3 regions of the Arthrobacter sp. Y3221159 genome follow, and region 2 is predicted to be linked to each of the others. Evidence: riboswitches for the same ligand, from Rfam matches in the RefSeq annotation. Region 2 holds a riboswitch; each other region holds the start of a gene.
The links. Region 2 has a riboswitch for S-adenosylmethionine ahead of AC5RT3_RS15405 (DUF1737 domain-containing protein). Riboswitches for the same ligand answer to the same signal wherever they lie in the genome.
Positions count from the first base shown of each region.

Region 1 (4,290 bases), on a different contig from region 2:
TGTTGTAAAGGACAGCGGCTCGCATGAGGGTTCCTTGGTGTGGTTGGGGGTGGTGGTCATGCGGCTGCCCGGACCCGGAATCCGGGTCCGGGCAGCTGCCTTGCCTGTGGTGACTGGCTGCGTGCTACTTCTTGCTGGCAGCCAGGAGGTCTGCGGTGCCCTTGGCATCCGCGGCGTCGACGTCATGCAGTGAGATGCCCCTGGTCTCCTTGAGGAAGAGCACGGACACCGCCGTCACGATGCAGGCGGCCAGGAGGTAGAGGGCCACCGGAAGGGATGAATTGAAGCTGCCCAGCAGGGCGGTGGCGATGATCGGCGCCAGCGAGCCGGCAACGATCGAGGTCACCTGGTAGCCCAGGGACACGCCGGAGTAGCGCATCCGGGTGGGGAACATCTCGGCCATGATGGACGGCTGGCCCGCGTACATCAACGCGTGGAAGAGCAGCCCGATGGTGATGGCGGCCAGGATGACCATGTCATTGGCTGTGTCCATCATGGGGAAGGCGAAGAAGCCCCAGGTTCCGCCGAGGATGGCGCCCGCCATGTAGACGGGCCGCCGGCCGAAGGCATCGGAGAGCTTGCCGACCAGCGGGACGGCGCAGAAATGGATGAAGTGCGCCACCAGCAGCAGGAGCAGGATCCGTGAAGTGTCCGTCTGGACAACCACTTTCAGGTACGTGATGGAGAACGTGACCACCAGGTAGTAGAGGATGTTTTCGGCGAACCGGAGCCCCATGGCGGTGAAGACGCCGCGGGGGTAGCGGCGGAAGACTTCGGCAACACCGTAGCCCTTCTTTTCCGCGGTGACTTCCTTCCTGGCTTCGATGAAGATCGGAGCGTCCTGGACCTTGGTGCGGATGTAGTAGCCGACGATGACGATGACGGCGGACAGCCAGAACGCCACGCGCCAGCCCCAGCCGAGGAAGGCTTCCTGGGACAGGGTCGAGGACAGGGTGAACAGTACGCCCGTGGCCAGCAGGTTGCCCATTGGAACAGCGGACTGCGGCCAGCTGGACCAGAACCCGCGGGACTTGTTGGGGCTGTGCTCTGCCACCAGCAGCACGGCGCCACCCCACTCACCGCCGACGGCGAAGCCCTGCACGAAGCGCAGGAACACCAGGAGGGCAGGAGCCCAGTAGCCGATCTGCGCGAAGGTGGGCAGGCAGCCCATGAGGAAGGTGGCCACACCCACCAGGATGATGCTCAGCTGCAGGAGCTGCTTGCGGCCGAACTTGTCACCGAAGTGGCCAAAGACGATGCCGCCGATGGGGCGGGCCACGAAGCCTACGGCGTAGGTGACGAATGCGGCAATGATGCCGTCCAGTTCCGTGCCAGAGTTGGGGAAGAACGTTTTGCCGAACACCAGTGTGGCGGCAGATGCGTAGAGGAAGAACTCGTACCATTCGACCACCGTGCCGGCCATCGAGGCCGTGACGACTTTCTTCAGCCCTGAGGCCTTAACATCGGTTTCCTCGAGCCGCCGTGCGGCGGAGTGTTCCGTACTCATGAGTGAACTCCTTTGGCGTCTCCGTCGACACCACAATGGGGATCGGACAGCGGTTTTGTGGCGAGCACCACAAAACTGCAGGTTCACACGAGTATTGTCTGGTGACGCGCTGAGCTCAACACCGAATACTGCAGGAAGCATCTGCAAAAATGCACATCCAGCACGGCAGCCTGGCGGGAACCCCGGGCTGGGCAGAGGTTCAGGGCAGGAGGTGCTCGCGGAGCTGGTCCCCGAGCTGCCCAATTTCCGTCAGGAAGCCGTCGTGGCCGATCGGCGCCTGGATCAGATGCACGCCCACGTCCCCGGGCAGTGCGCGCGCCAGCTCCCGCGACTGGGACGGGAAGTAGAGCCGGTCCGAGTCGACTGCAGCGATGAAGAACCGGGCTTCGGAACGGGCCAGCGTCTCGGCCAGCGTTCCGCGTTCCCTGCAGACGTCGTGGCTCATCAGCGCTTCGGTGATGGCGATGTAGCTGTTGGCGTCGAAGCGCTGGACCAGCTTGTTGCCCTGGTGGTCCAGGTAGCTCTCCACCTGGTAGCGGCCGCGGCCCGACAGGCAGTCAGCCTGCAGCGGTGATTCCGGGGCCTGGGGCTCCCGGCCGAACCTGCCCTCCAGCTCGGCGGCGGAGCGGTAGGTGATGTGCGCGATGCGCCGCGCCAAGGCCAGGCCTTCCTCGGGGAAGGGGCCACCGTAGTAGTCGCCGCCGTTGAAGTTGGGGTCCTGGCGGATGGCAAGGGTCTGCGCCTGGGCAAACGCGATTTGCTCTGCCGTGCTGGCGGCGCCCACGGAAATCACGGCGCAGCGCTGCACCCGCTCCGGGTAGGTGATGGCCCATTCCAGGGCGCGGGCACCGCCCAGGGAACCCCCAAGGACTGCGTACCAGCTGCCGATGCCGAGCTGGTCTGCCAGCCGGGCTTCGGCCACGGTGCTGTCCCGCAGTGTCACCAGGGGGAAGCGGGAACCCCAGGGTGTCCCGTCCGGGGCGGGCGACGACGGCCCGGTGGACCCGTAGCAGCCGCCCACAATGTTGATGGACACCACGAAGAACCGGTCCGTGTCCACGGGGGCACCGGGGCCGGCGAGCTGTTCCCACCAGCCGGGTTCGTCGCTGTCGCCGCGGGTGACATGGGTGCTGCCGGTCAGGGCGTGCTCGATGAGGATGGCATTGCTGCCGTCGGCGTTGAGCGTGCCCCACGTTTCGTAGGCGAGTGTGACGTCCGGCAGGTAGCCGCCGGCTTCCAGTTCCAGGCCCCCGATGGAGGCGTAGCGGACAATTCCGTGCTCGGGAACGGTGGTGGGGGTGACGGTAACCGTCATGGCAAGACCTCTTCTACGCGCTTGCCCACCGGCGGAATGACCGGCAGGCCAGGTCTTCACCCGGGGCACCCCACCGCGGAAGGAGGGTTGCCGGCCAGCAAGCCGGGGCTGTCACTGGCACTCATGACCTGGTTCGAGTGTACGAAACACCACCCGGCCCGGGCCAAGAGTGTGACTGGTTGTGACTTCCCCGGCTTTGCGCACGCAGGCCGGCCACCCGCCGTCGGGCCCTGGTCCCCGGACCGTCCGCTCAGGCGCCCTGCGCCTCCTTGGCGGCACGGAACCCGGCTTCAAGGTCGGCGAGGATATCGTCGATGTGCTCCAGGCCGACGGAGAGGCGGACCAGTCCCGGAGCGACGCCGGCCGCCGCCTGCTGCTCCGGTGACAGCTGGCTGTGGGTGGTCGACGCCGGGTGGATGACCAGCGAGCGGACGTCCCCGATGTTGGCCACGTGCGAGTGCAGCTCCAGTGCGTCCACGAAGCGCTTGCCCGCCTCGGCACCGCCGGCCAGGTTGAAGGCGACAATGGCGCCGGTGCCCCTGGGCCCGTACTTGCGGCCGCGCTCGTACCAGGGGCTGGAGGGCAGCCCGGCGTAGGCGACGGATTCGACGTCGTCCCTTGCTTCCAGCCACCGCGCCACCTCCCCGGCGTTGGCCACATGGCGCTCCACGCGCAGGCTCAGGGTCTCCAGGCCCTGCGAGATCAGGAAGGCGTTGAAAGGCGAAACGGCGGAACCGAGGTCGCGCAGGAGCTGGACCCGGGCCTTGAGGATGTAGGACAGGTTGGCCCCCAGCGCCCCGCCCTCGCCCAGGTCGCGGCCGTATACCAGGCCGTTGTAGGTGGGGTCCGGGGTGTTGAAGCCGGGGAAGCGTTCGGGGTCCTTGCTGAAGTCGAACTTGCCCGAATCGACGATGACGCCGGCGATCGCGGCGCCGTGGCCGCCCAGGTACTTGGTGGCCGAGTGGACCACGATGTCCGCGCCCCATTCCAGCGGCCGGATCAGGTATGGCGTGGACAGCGTGTTGTCCACGATCAGGGGCACGCCGGCCTCGTGGGCGGTGCGGGAGACGCCCTCGATGTCCAGCACGTCCTGCCGCGGGTTGGACACCACTTCGGCAAAGAAGAGCTTGGTGTTGGGCTGGACCGCCTCGCGCCAGTGGTCCAGGTTGTCCGGGTCCGCCACGAAGGTCACCGAGATGCCGAACTTCTTCAGGGTGTGGGCGAACAGGTTGTAAGTGCCGCCGTAGAGGCTGGGGCTGGCCACGATGTGGTCGCCGGCCTCGGCGATGTTCAGGACGGCGAATGTCTCTGCCGCCTGCCCCGAGCTGAGGAGGAGCGCGGCCAGGCCTCCTTCAAGGCTCGCAATCCTCTGCTCAACGGCATCCTGGGTGGGGTTGCCGATGCGCGTGTAGATCGGGGCAAGCTCGCCGAGGGCGAAGCGGTTGGCAGCGCTCTCGGCGCTGGGAAA
Region 1 covers NZ_JBNHFC010000007.1:166,680-170,969, forward strand. Annotated here, with positions in the region: gene AC5RT3_RS09500 (zinc-binding dehydrogenase) at 1-25, opposite strand, end outside; gene AC5RT3_RS09505 (MFS transporter) at 125-1,507, opposite strand; gene metX (homoserine O-acetyltransferase MetX) at 1,707-2,822, opposite strand; SAM riboswitch class IV at 2,835-2,951, opposite strand; gene AC5RT3_RS09515 (bifunctional o-acetylhomoserine/o-acetylserine sulfhydrylase) at 3,073-4,290, opposite strand, start outside.
Region 1: another riboswitch for S-adenosylmethionine. It lies ahead of metX (homoserine O-acetyltransferase MetX); the one in region 2 lies ahead of AC5RT3_RS15405 (DUF1737 domain-containing protein).

Region 2 (4,290 bases):
TGCGCTCGTCCCAGACCACCGCGGACGTCCTGCCAAACTCTGCCGACGTGGCAGTGCCCACCACCTGGTCCCACCAGCCGGTCTTGATCTCAGCCTCGGACGCGCCGCCGGACGCGGGGCTGTAGAAGGCGGCGGTCTGCAGCAGGAACGGCTTGGCCCGCTCCTCGGCATAGGTGGCGTAGAAGTTTTCGCCGCCCGAGGCCGTCAGCATGTCCTCCAGCTCACCGGCGCGCGGAACGGTATTGACTGCGGCGCCACCGGCGGTATCGTCATGGAAAGCCGTCAGGCCAACCCAGTCCACGGCATCATCACCCGGATAGTACGGTTCGTAGGCGCTGTCAGACCCGTTCCAGGCACCGTCGCCGTTGGTATCCAGCAAGGCGAAACCGTCGCTTCCGCGGGCCGGCGCGTTCCGGTTCCGGTCAAAGGGGTAGTCCTTGCCCAGGTACGGCTCCCAGACCATAACCGTCCGGCCGTTGCCGGAATCCCCAAATGCCGCGGAGACAGCCTGGAACGCCTTCCGGTATTCGGCCGGCTGCTGGCCCCACTCCACCCAGGAGGCGTTCATGTCCGGGGCAAACCGCACCAGCACCTGCCCATGGAACTGCGCGGTAAGCCGTCTGATTTCCCCGGCGAATGACTCGGCTGCCGTGGCGTCTATCTGGTCCAGCGGCACCGTGGGCTTGACCGTGAGCATGGCGTGGGCGCCCTGGAGCGAGGACTGTTCAAGGAATCCCTTGATGTCGTTCTGCTCGGAGGAACGGTAGGGAAAAGCGATGTCGTGTCCATAGACAGCCGGTGACGCTCCCAGCCGCTCGGCAAACCCTGCAGCGGTGTCCTCGCCCCATTCCAGGACGACGCCGAGCAGCGGCTTGCCCGCGTCCGGTGCGGGTTCGGCTGCCCGGGCCGCCCCCGCCGGCAGGACCGCAGTCACATACGCAACAGCAAGTACGGCAAGGAACGCCCAGGCCACGCGAAGACGGGGGGCCAGGGCCGGACGGGGGCGGCGGCAGGGCGTGGCTGTTCGCATGTTCAAGGGACCCCCAGTGCTGATCTTTCACGGCGGGGCGCTGCCCCCCAAGAACTGTATCGGGCCGTCGCGCCGGGATGGGAAAGAAAGACCCGCCCACCTGCGGTGATACCGCCGTCGGCCGTTCACCGGTGACGGCACCGCCTCGCCGCCTTCGGCAGCGTTTCCGCTTCAGTTACGCAACATGACGACGACGGCGATGCGGCCGCCGGTGCCAGATGTTACGTTTTTGGGGAGTAATGAGTACCGGCGCCAAGCCCTGACTGGCCGGTCGGCAACCCTCCTTCCGCGGCGGGGTGCCTCAGGTGAATACTCGGCATATCGACCGATTCGAGCTGCAAGCGTGAGAGAAGGAGATCCGTCGTGTCCGACGCCCCCGAAGAAAAGTTGTCCTACCGCCTCATCAGCGGCCCGGACAACCGTGAATTCTGTGAGCGGATCTCAACCGCACTCGCCGAAGGCTACGTCCTGCACGGAAGCCCGGCGGCAGCCTTCAACGGCACCAGCGTCATCGTTGCCCAGGCCGTGGTCCTGCCGGCCGCCATCGCATCGGCGGACGCCGCCGTCGCCACCGCTGTTGACGACCTGGAAGCAGCCAGCGAGGACCTCGAGTTCGACGGCGAGGGCCACGCATGAGCTACGCAGGAGACCTGACGCCGGAGGAAGCCTGGGCCAAGCTTGAGCAAGGCGCCATCCTGGTGGATGTGCGCACCGAGGGCGAATGGGCGCACATCGGCATTCCGGACACCAAGGCCACGGACAACGATCCGCTGTTCATCCAGTGGACATTCCCCGGCGGCATTCCCAACCCGGATTTCCTGAAGGACCTGAGCCAGCAGGCGCCGGAGGATTCCAACACGGAGCTGGTGTTCATCTGCCGCTCCGGCCAGCGCTCCATCTCCGCCGCCATCGCCGCGACCCAGGCCGGCTTCACCTCCTACAACGTCCTGGAGGGGTTCGAAGGCGACCCGGACCGCTACGGCGAACGGACCGTCAATGGCTGGAAGAACCGCGGCCTGCCGACCAACCTGGGAAAGAACTAAGTGACCTTCAATAACGACGCCGCCGGCTGGAGCCCCGACACCCAGGCCGTCCGCGGCGGGCTGGACCGCACCAACTTCCAGGAAACGTCCGAAGCGGTATTCCTGAACTCGGGTTTCGTCTACGAATCCGCCGCTGCTGCGGAACGCGCCTTCACCGGCGAGGATGAGCGCTTCGTCTACTCCCGGTACGGCAACCCCTCCGTGGCGACCTTCCAGGAGCGGCTCCGGCTGCTCGAAGGAACGGAGGCGTGCTTTGCCACCGCGTCCGGCATGTCCGCCGTGTTCACCGCCCTGGGCGCCCTGCTCGCTGCCGGGGACCGCGTGGTGGCCGCCCGTTCGCTCTTTGGTTCCTGCTTCGTCATCCTCAACGAAATCCTGCCGCGGTGGGGCGTGGAGACCGTCTTTGTGGACGGTCCGGACCTGGAGCAGTGGCGCGCCGCCCTGTCCCAGCCCACAACCGCCGTCTTCTTCGAGTCTCCGTCCAACCCGATGCAGGAGATCGTGGACATCGCCGCGGTCAGCGAACTCGCGCACGCTGCCGGGGCCACCGTCGTCGTCGACAACGTCTTTGCCACTCCCCTGCTCCAACGCTGCGGCCAGCTGGGCGCGGACGTCATCGTCTACTCCGGCACCAAGCACATTGACGGCCAGGGCCGGGTGATGGGCGGTGCCATCCTGGGCACCAAGGAGTACATCGAGGGTCCGGTCAAGCAGCTGATGCGCCACACCGGCCCGTCGCTTTCGCCGTTCAACGCGTGGGTGTTGACCAAAGGCCTGGAGACCATGGCGCTGCGTGTCAACCACTCCTCCACAACAGCCCTCCGGCTCGCCGAATGGCTGGAGCAGCAGCCTGCCGTGAGCTGGGTGAAGTACCCGCTGCTGAAGTCGCACCCGCAGTACGAACTTGCTGCCAGGCAGATGCGCGCCGGCGGCACGGTGCTCACCCTGGAGCTCGCTCCGTCCGGCGGCCGCTCGGGCAAGGAAGCCGCTTTCGCGCTGCTGGACGGGCTGCGGATCATCGATATCTCCAACAACCTGGGCGATTCGAAATCCCTGATTACGCACCCAGCCACCACCACGCACCGTGCGATGGGGCCGGAGGGACGGGCTGCGATCGGCCTCAGCGACGGCGTGGTGCGCCTGTCCGTTGGGCTCGAGGACGCCGGCGACCTGATCCGCGACCTCGAGCAGGCCCTGAAGCAGATCTAGCTTTCTCCCGGCGGAGCATTGTCCGGCTGGAGCTCCAGCCGGACGTCCACGCTATCGCCCGCCTTGATGCGCGCCTTTTCCCGTACAGCTTTCTTGACGGGAAGCAGGTACGAGCCCATTTTGCTGTCCGGAAAGATGGACGTCAGCCAGCGGTGGCCGCTAATTTCCACCGCGACCTTGACCGAGCCGAAGGCCTTGTTGCCGGCCTCGCTTTCCTCTGCAATGTCGTCCGCCACGTCCGGCGGCAAGGTGAGGAAGTGCCAGCCCGCTTCGCCGGGATAGAGCCAAAGCTCGGCATGAAAAGAGTACGACGGCGCCACGCGCCGAGTATGGCACGTGGCCTTCCTCAACGCCACGGTTACCAACTGGCTAGGCCTGCCGCACCCGCAGCAGGTCTGGAACGGCATCGACTTCCGAGAGGTCCAAGTCGCCGCGCATGGTGACGTTCACGGCATGCCGCACGACGGCGCCGAAGCCCATGTCCTTGGTCGATGGCCCAGACAGCAACCGGTCACGGACCCGGCGCTGCTCGGCTGCCCCTGTGCCGCGGGCGATGATCGCTTCCACGCCTTGCCGCGCCAGGTCGAGCTCACCCTGTTCCTCCAGCACCGGCGCGAGGTACTCCACCAGGGAACGCACTACCTCGGGCGCGGGGGCCGGCCGGAAGCTTCCAAAGTCCAACAGCTCCCCTCCGAGGCCCCCGCTGCTGGCCTGCCAGGAAGCCATCCTCAGCAGGACAGTTGGTACCGGTACAGGTTCCACGCCTTCCCGCCACTCCCGGCTGGCGGTCTCCACGAGGGCACGGACCAGGACCGCGAGGAGGGCCGCATCCTCGGCCCGCAGGCAGACGTCGGCCACCCGCACCTCCACGGTGGGATGGTTGCGGGACAGCCGGGCGTCGAAATAGATCATCCCTTCGTCCAGCATCACGCCCGTGTCCAGCAGCCTGGTGACCAGCCGACGGTAGGCCGCGTAGGTGCCGTAGATGCCCGCCGGCCCCGCCGTCGG
Region 2 covers NZ_JBNHFC010000015.1:46,143-50,432, forward strand. Annotated here, with positions in the region: gene opgC (OpgC domain-containing protein) at 1-1,030, opposite strand, end outside; SAM riboswitch class IV at 1,266-1,380, shown strand; gene AC5RT3_RS15405 (DUF1737 domain-containing protein) at 1,394-1,666, shown strand; gene AC5RT3_RS15410 (rhodanese-like domain-containing protein) at 1,663-2,073, shown strand; gene AC5RT3_RS15415 (O-succinylhomoserine sulfhydrylase) at 2,074-3,282, shown strand; gene AC5RT3_RS15420 (DUF1905 domain-containing protein) at 3,279-3,602, opposite strand; gene AC5RT3_RS15425 (glutamate--cysteine ligase 2) at 3,652-4,290, opposite strand, start outside.

Region 3 (4,290 bases), on a different contig from region 2:
GGATGTGCGCAGAAGCGTCCGTCACGCAGGCCCACGCCGTGCTCGGCCGACAGGTACGCAGCCACGAGGCCTGCGTCGTAGCCCTCAACCGAGAAGTTGACCACGCCGATGGTGTCGGTGTCCGGGTTGGTGTCCTTGAAGATCTGGTGCACTGTGACGCCGTCGATCTCCTGGAGGCCCTCCACCAGGAAGGAACGGATGGCGGATTCGTGGGCGTGCCAGCGTTCCTGGTCCAGGCCCGCGATGACCTGGGTGGCCTTGGCCAGGGTGGCGGCACCCAGGACGTTGGGGGAGCCGCCCTCGTGGCGGGCCGGGCCGGTGGCCCAGCTGACGCCGTCGAGCCTGGCCTCCTTGACCGCGCCGCCGCCGGCGAGGTGCGGGGTTCCGGCGTCGAGCCAGTCCGGCCGTCCCACCAGGACGCCTGCGCCGAAGGGCGCGTACAGCTTGTGGCCGGAGAAGGCGACGTAATCGACGTCGTCCGCGCTGATGTTGATGCGGCGGTGCGGCGCCAGCTGGGCCGCGTCCACCACGATGCGGGCCCCGTGCTGGTGGGCCAGGGCCGCAAGGGCGCGGACCGGGAGGATTTCGCCCGTGACGTTGGAGGCGCCGGTGATGGCCAGCAGGCTGACGCCGCCCTGTTCCAGCTCTGCACGTACGGCGTCGATGGTTCCCGCGATGGTGTCGGCGGCAACAATGCTGCGGTGGGGAACGCCCTGCCACGGCAGCAGGTTGGCGTGGTGCTCAATGTCCAGGTACAGGACGTCGCCGGCGGGCTGGCCGCCGTTGAGGGGCAGGCAGCCGGCCAGCAGGTTGAGCGAGTCCGTGGTGTTCCGCGTGAAGATGACGGAGTCGTTCGGGCGGCCGCCCACAAAGTCGCGGACGATGCTGCGGGCGTTTTCGTAGACCGAGGTGCTGATCTGGGACGCGTAGCCGGCACCGCGGTGGACGCTGGCATAGAAAGGCAGGATCTCGTTGAGGTAGGCGGACACCACCGAGAGGGCGGGGGCGGAGGCGCCATAGTCAAGGTTGGCGTAGCGGATATGGCCGCCGGAAATCAGCGGTGCCTGGATTTCCGCGCCGGTGACGGCGGCGAGAGGCCGGCCGGCCAGTGCCTGCCGTTCGTCAAACACGGAATCAGCGGTGATGGCGGCGTTGGGGGAGACGGTGGCAGTTGTCACAGAGACCTCACTTCAAAACAGGACTCCGCTATCAAGGGAATCCGCGCTTGCCGCATCCGCTCCGGACCGGCCTGGTCGTCACCCGGGGCACCCCACCGCGAATGGAGGGTTGCCGGCCAGCAAACCGGGGTTTTGCGCTGGCACTCGTGACCTGGTTAAGAGCGTAGAACATGGGCCGGCCAGGATTGAAGCCGGCGCAATTGTTAAGGCCTTTGTTACGCGGGAATGGAAAACAGGCTTTTCGGCGAAGAAGACGACGGCGGACACCTCCTTCTGGAGGTAACCGCCGTCGTTTGTTCGGTTGCAGGGGGCTTTAGAGCAGGTCGTCAAGGTACGGGTTCAACCGCTGCAGCACCTCCGAGTGCAGGATGGAGTTGGTGGCCAATGCGTTCCCGCCGAACGGGCCATCCTCGCCCTCAAGCGATGTGAACCGCCCACCCGCCTCCACCACAATCGGCACCAATGCAGCCATGTCGTACAGATTGAGCTCGGGTTCGCAGGCGATGTCCACCGAGCCCTCTGCCACCATGCAGTAGGACCAGAAGTCACCGAAGGCACGGGTCCGCCACACATCCTCGGTAAGGCCGAGGAACTCGTCCAGGTTTCCCCGTTCCTTCCAGCCGGAGAGGCTTGAATAGGACAGTGAGGCGTCGGACAGGCTGGAGACGTCGGACACCCGCAGCCGGGTAGCCGCGGCAAGGGAACGGCCCATGTAGGCACCCATGCCCTTGGCCGCCCACCAGCGCTTGCCCAAGGCTGGAGCGCTCACGACGCCGACCACCGGCTCGCCCTCGTCAACGAGGGCAATAAGGGTGGCCCACACGGGGACGCCACGGACAAAGTTCTTGGTTCCGTCGATGGGGTCGATGATCCAGCGGCGCGAGCCGTGGCCGGTACTGCCGAACTCCTCACCGAGCACTGCGTCGCGGGGGCGGGAGCGGGAGAGCTGGCCGCGGATGGCTTCCTCGGCGGCCTTGTCCGCGTCGGTGACCGGCGTCAGGTCGGGCTTGGTCTCCACATGGAGGTCCAGTGCCTTGAAGCGGCTCATGGTCTGGTCATCCACGGAGTCGGCCAGGACATGGGCCAGGCGCAGGTCATCGTTGTAGCTCGAAGCGGGTTGGATCATGGTTCCAAACTACCGTCTGCAGGCTGTTCTGCTGGGAGATTGGCTTTGTCAGTTGACGCTGCCGAGCTCCTTTGCCTCCTGGGCTTCCTCCCGCGGATCCGCTCCGAGCAACCGGCGCAAGGACGCCAGCCGAGCCTCTCCGGTCGGGCCCGCGTGGCCTTCCGCCACCCAGGCATCCAGGCCGCAGTTAACGGCAGTTGCCGTGTGCTTGCAGCCGCGTTCGCAGGCGTCGGTGCCGGGGGAGAGGTCCGGGAAGGACCGCAGGATCCGGTCCGGGTCCACATGCGCCAGGCCAAAGGAGCGGATGCCGGGGGTGTCAATGATCCAGCTGCCCGGCGGTGCGTCAACCAGCCGCAGGGCCAGTGCTGACGATGATGTGTGCCGGCCCCTGCCAGTGACCGCGTTGACGCCGCCGGTGGCACGTTCGGCTCCCGTGAGCGCGTTGACCATTGTTGACTTGCCGACGCCGGAGTGTCCCAGCATGACGGTGACCTTGCCGTCCAGGTAGGACCGCAGCGCGGCAACAGCGGCGCTGTCCAGCCGGGCTGACAGGCCGTCGTCCGAGCGGGCATCAATGCCGGACGCCGCAAGGTCGGCGGTCCGGCTGATGATCACGGGAAGCTCGAGGTGAGTGTAGTTGGACAGGAGCTCCGCCGGATCCTTGACGTCCGCCTTGGTGACCAGCAGGATCGGGTCGATGCCGGCGTCGTAGGCCGCGACGAGCGCGCGGTCGATGAAGCCTGTGCGGGGTTCCGGGTTGGCGGCGGCCACCACGATCACCAACTGGTCGGCGTTGGCCACCACGGCCCGCTCCACTGGGTCAGTATCGTCAGCGCTGCGCCGCAGGAGCGTCTTCCGGTCCTGGATCTTGACCAGCCGGGCCAGGGTATGGGGGTCGCCGGAAACGTCCCCCACGAGGGAAACGAAGTCGCCCGCCACAACGGGGGAGCGGCGGAGTTCGCGGGCCCGGGCGGCGATAACTGTACGCTCGTCAGCGGAGTCCTCGCCCACCACGGCTGTGTACCGCCCCCGGTCAACGGTGATGATCCGCCCGGTCACGGCGTCGTCGTGGCTGGGGCGGTCCTTGGTGCGGGGCCTGGACCCCTTTTTGTTGGGCCGGATCCGGACATCCGATTCGTCCCAGGAATCAGTGCGCCTTGCCACCGCTAACCTTCCGCCCCGGTGCGGGCCTCCTGCTGCGGGGCACCGCCCTGGGCGAGCATGTCCGCCCAGAGCCGGGGAAAGTCGGGCATGGTCTTTGCCGTGGTGGCGATGTCCTCCACCTGCACTCCTTCCACCGCCAGGCCCAGGATTGCCCCTGCAGTGGCCATGCGGTGGTCGGCGTAGCTGTGCACGACGCCGGAGTGCAGCGGGGCGGGGCGGATCACCAGGCCGTCGCTGGTTTCCTCGGCGTCGCCGCCCAGGCGGTTTATTTCCGTAACCAGCGCGGCGAGCCGGTCCGTTTCATGCCCGCGCAGGTGGGCTATCCCGGTGAGCCGGGACGGCCCCGATGCAAGGGCGCACAGGGCCGCTACCGTAGGTGCCAGTTCGCTGGTGTCGGCGAAGTGGGCGCCCTTGATTTCGGGACCGCCCGTGACCGTGAGGACGCCGTCCTCAAGTGTCACTGTCGCGCCCATCTCGGGGAGGATGCTGCGCCACAAGTCACCCACCTGCTGCGTCTGCTCGGGCCAGCCGGGAATCCGGACGGTCCCGCCTGAAGCCAGCGCCGCTGCGAGGAACGGGCCGGCGTTGGACAGGTCCTGCTCGATCCGCTGGTCGAAAGCGCGGATGGGGCCAGGTGAGACAACCCAGTGGTTGGGCACCGAGTCATCCACCTGGACCCCGGCGCCGCGGAGGACCGCAACTGTCATGTTGATGTGGTCCAGGCTGGGCACTGGTTTGCCCACGTGCTCAAGATGCAGGCCCTCGGTGAACCGCGCCCCCACCAGCAGCAACGCGGAGACGAACTGGGAGGACGCGCTGGCA
Region 3 covers NZ_JBNHFC010000008.1:193,447-197,736, reverse strand. Annotated here, with positions in the region: gene AC5RT3_RS10590 (aminotransferase class V-fold PLP-dependent enzyme) at 1-1,178, opposite strand, end outside; SAM riboswitch class IV at 1,217-1,330, opposite strand; gene hisN (histidinol-phosphatase) at 1,492-2,304, opposite strand; gene rsgA (ribosome small subunit-dependent GTPase A) at 2,353-3,468, opposite strand; gene aroA (3-phosphoshikimate 1-carboxyvinyltransferase) at 3,471-4,290, opposite strand, start outside.
Region 3: another riboswitch for S-adenosylmethionine. It lies ahead of AC5RT3_RS10590 (aminotransferase class V-fold PLP-dependent enzyme); the one in region 2 lies ahead of AC5RT3_RS15405 (DUF1737 domain-containing protein).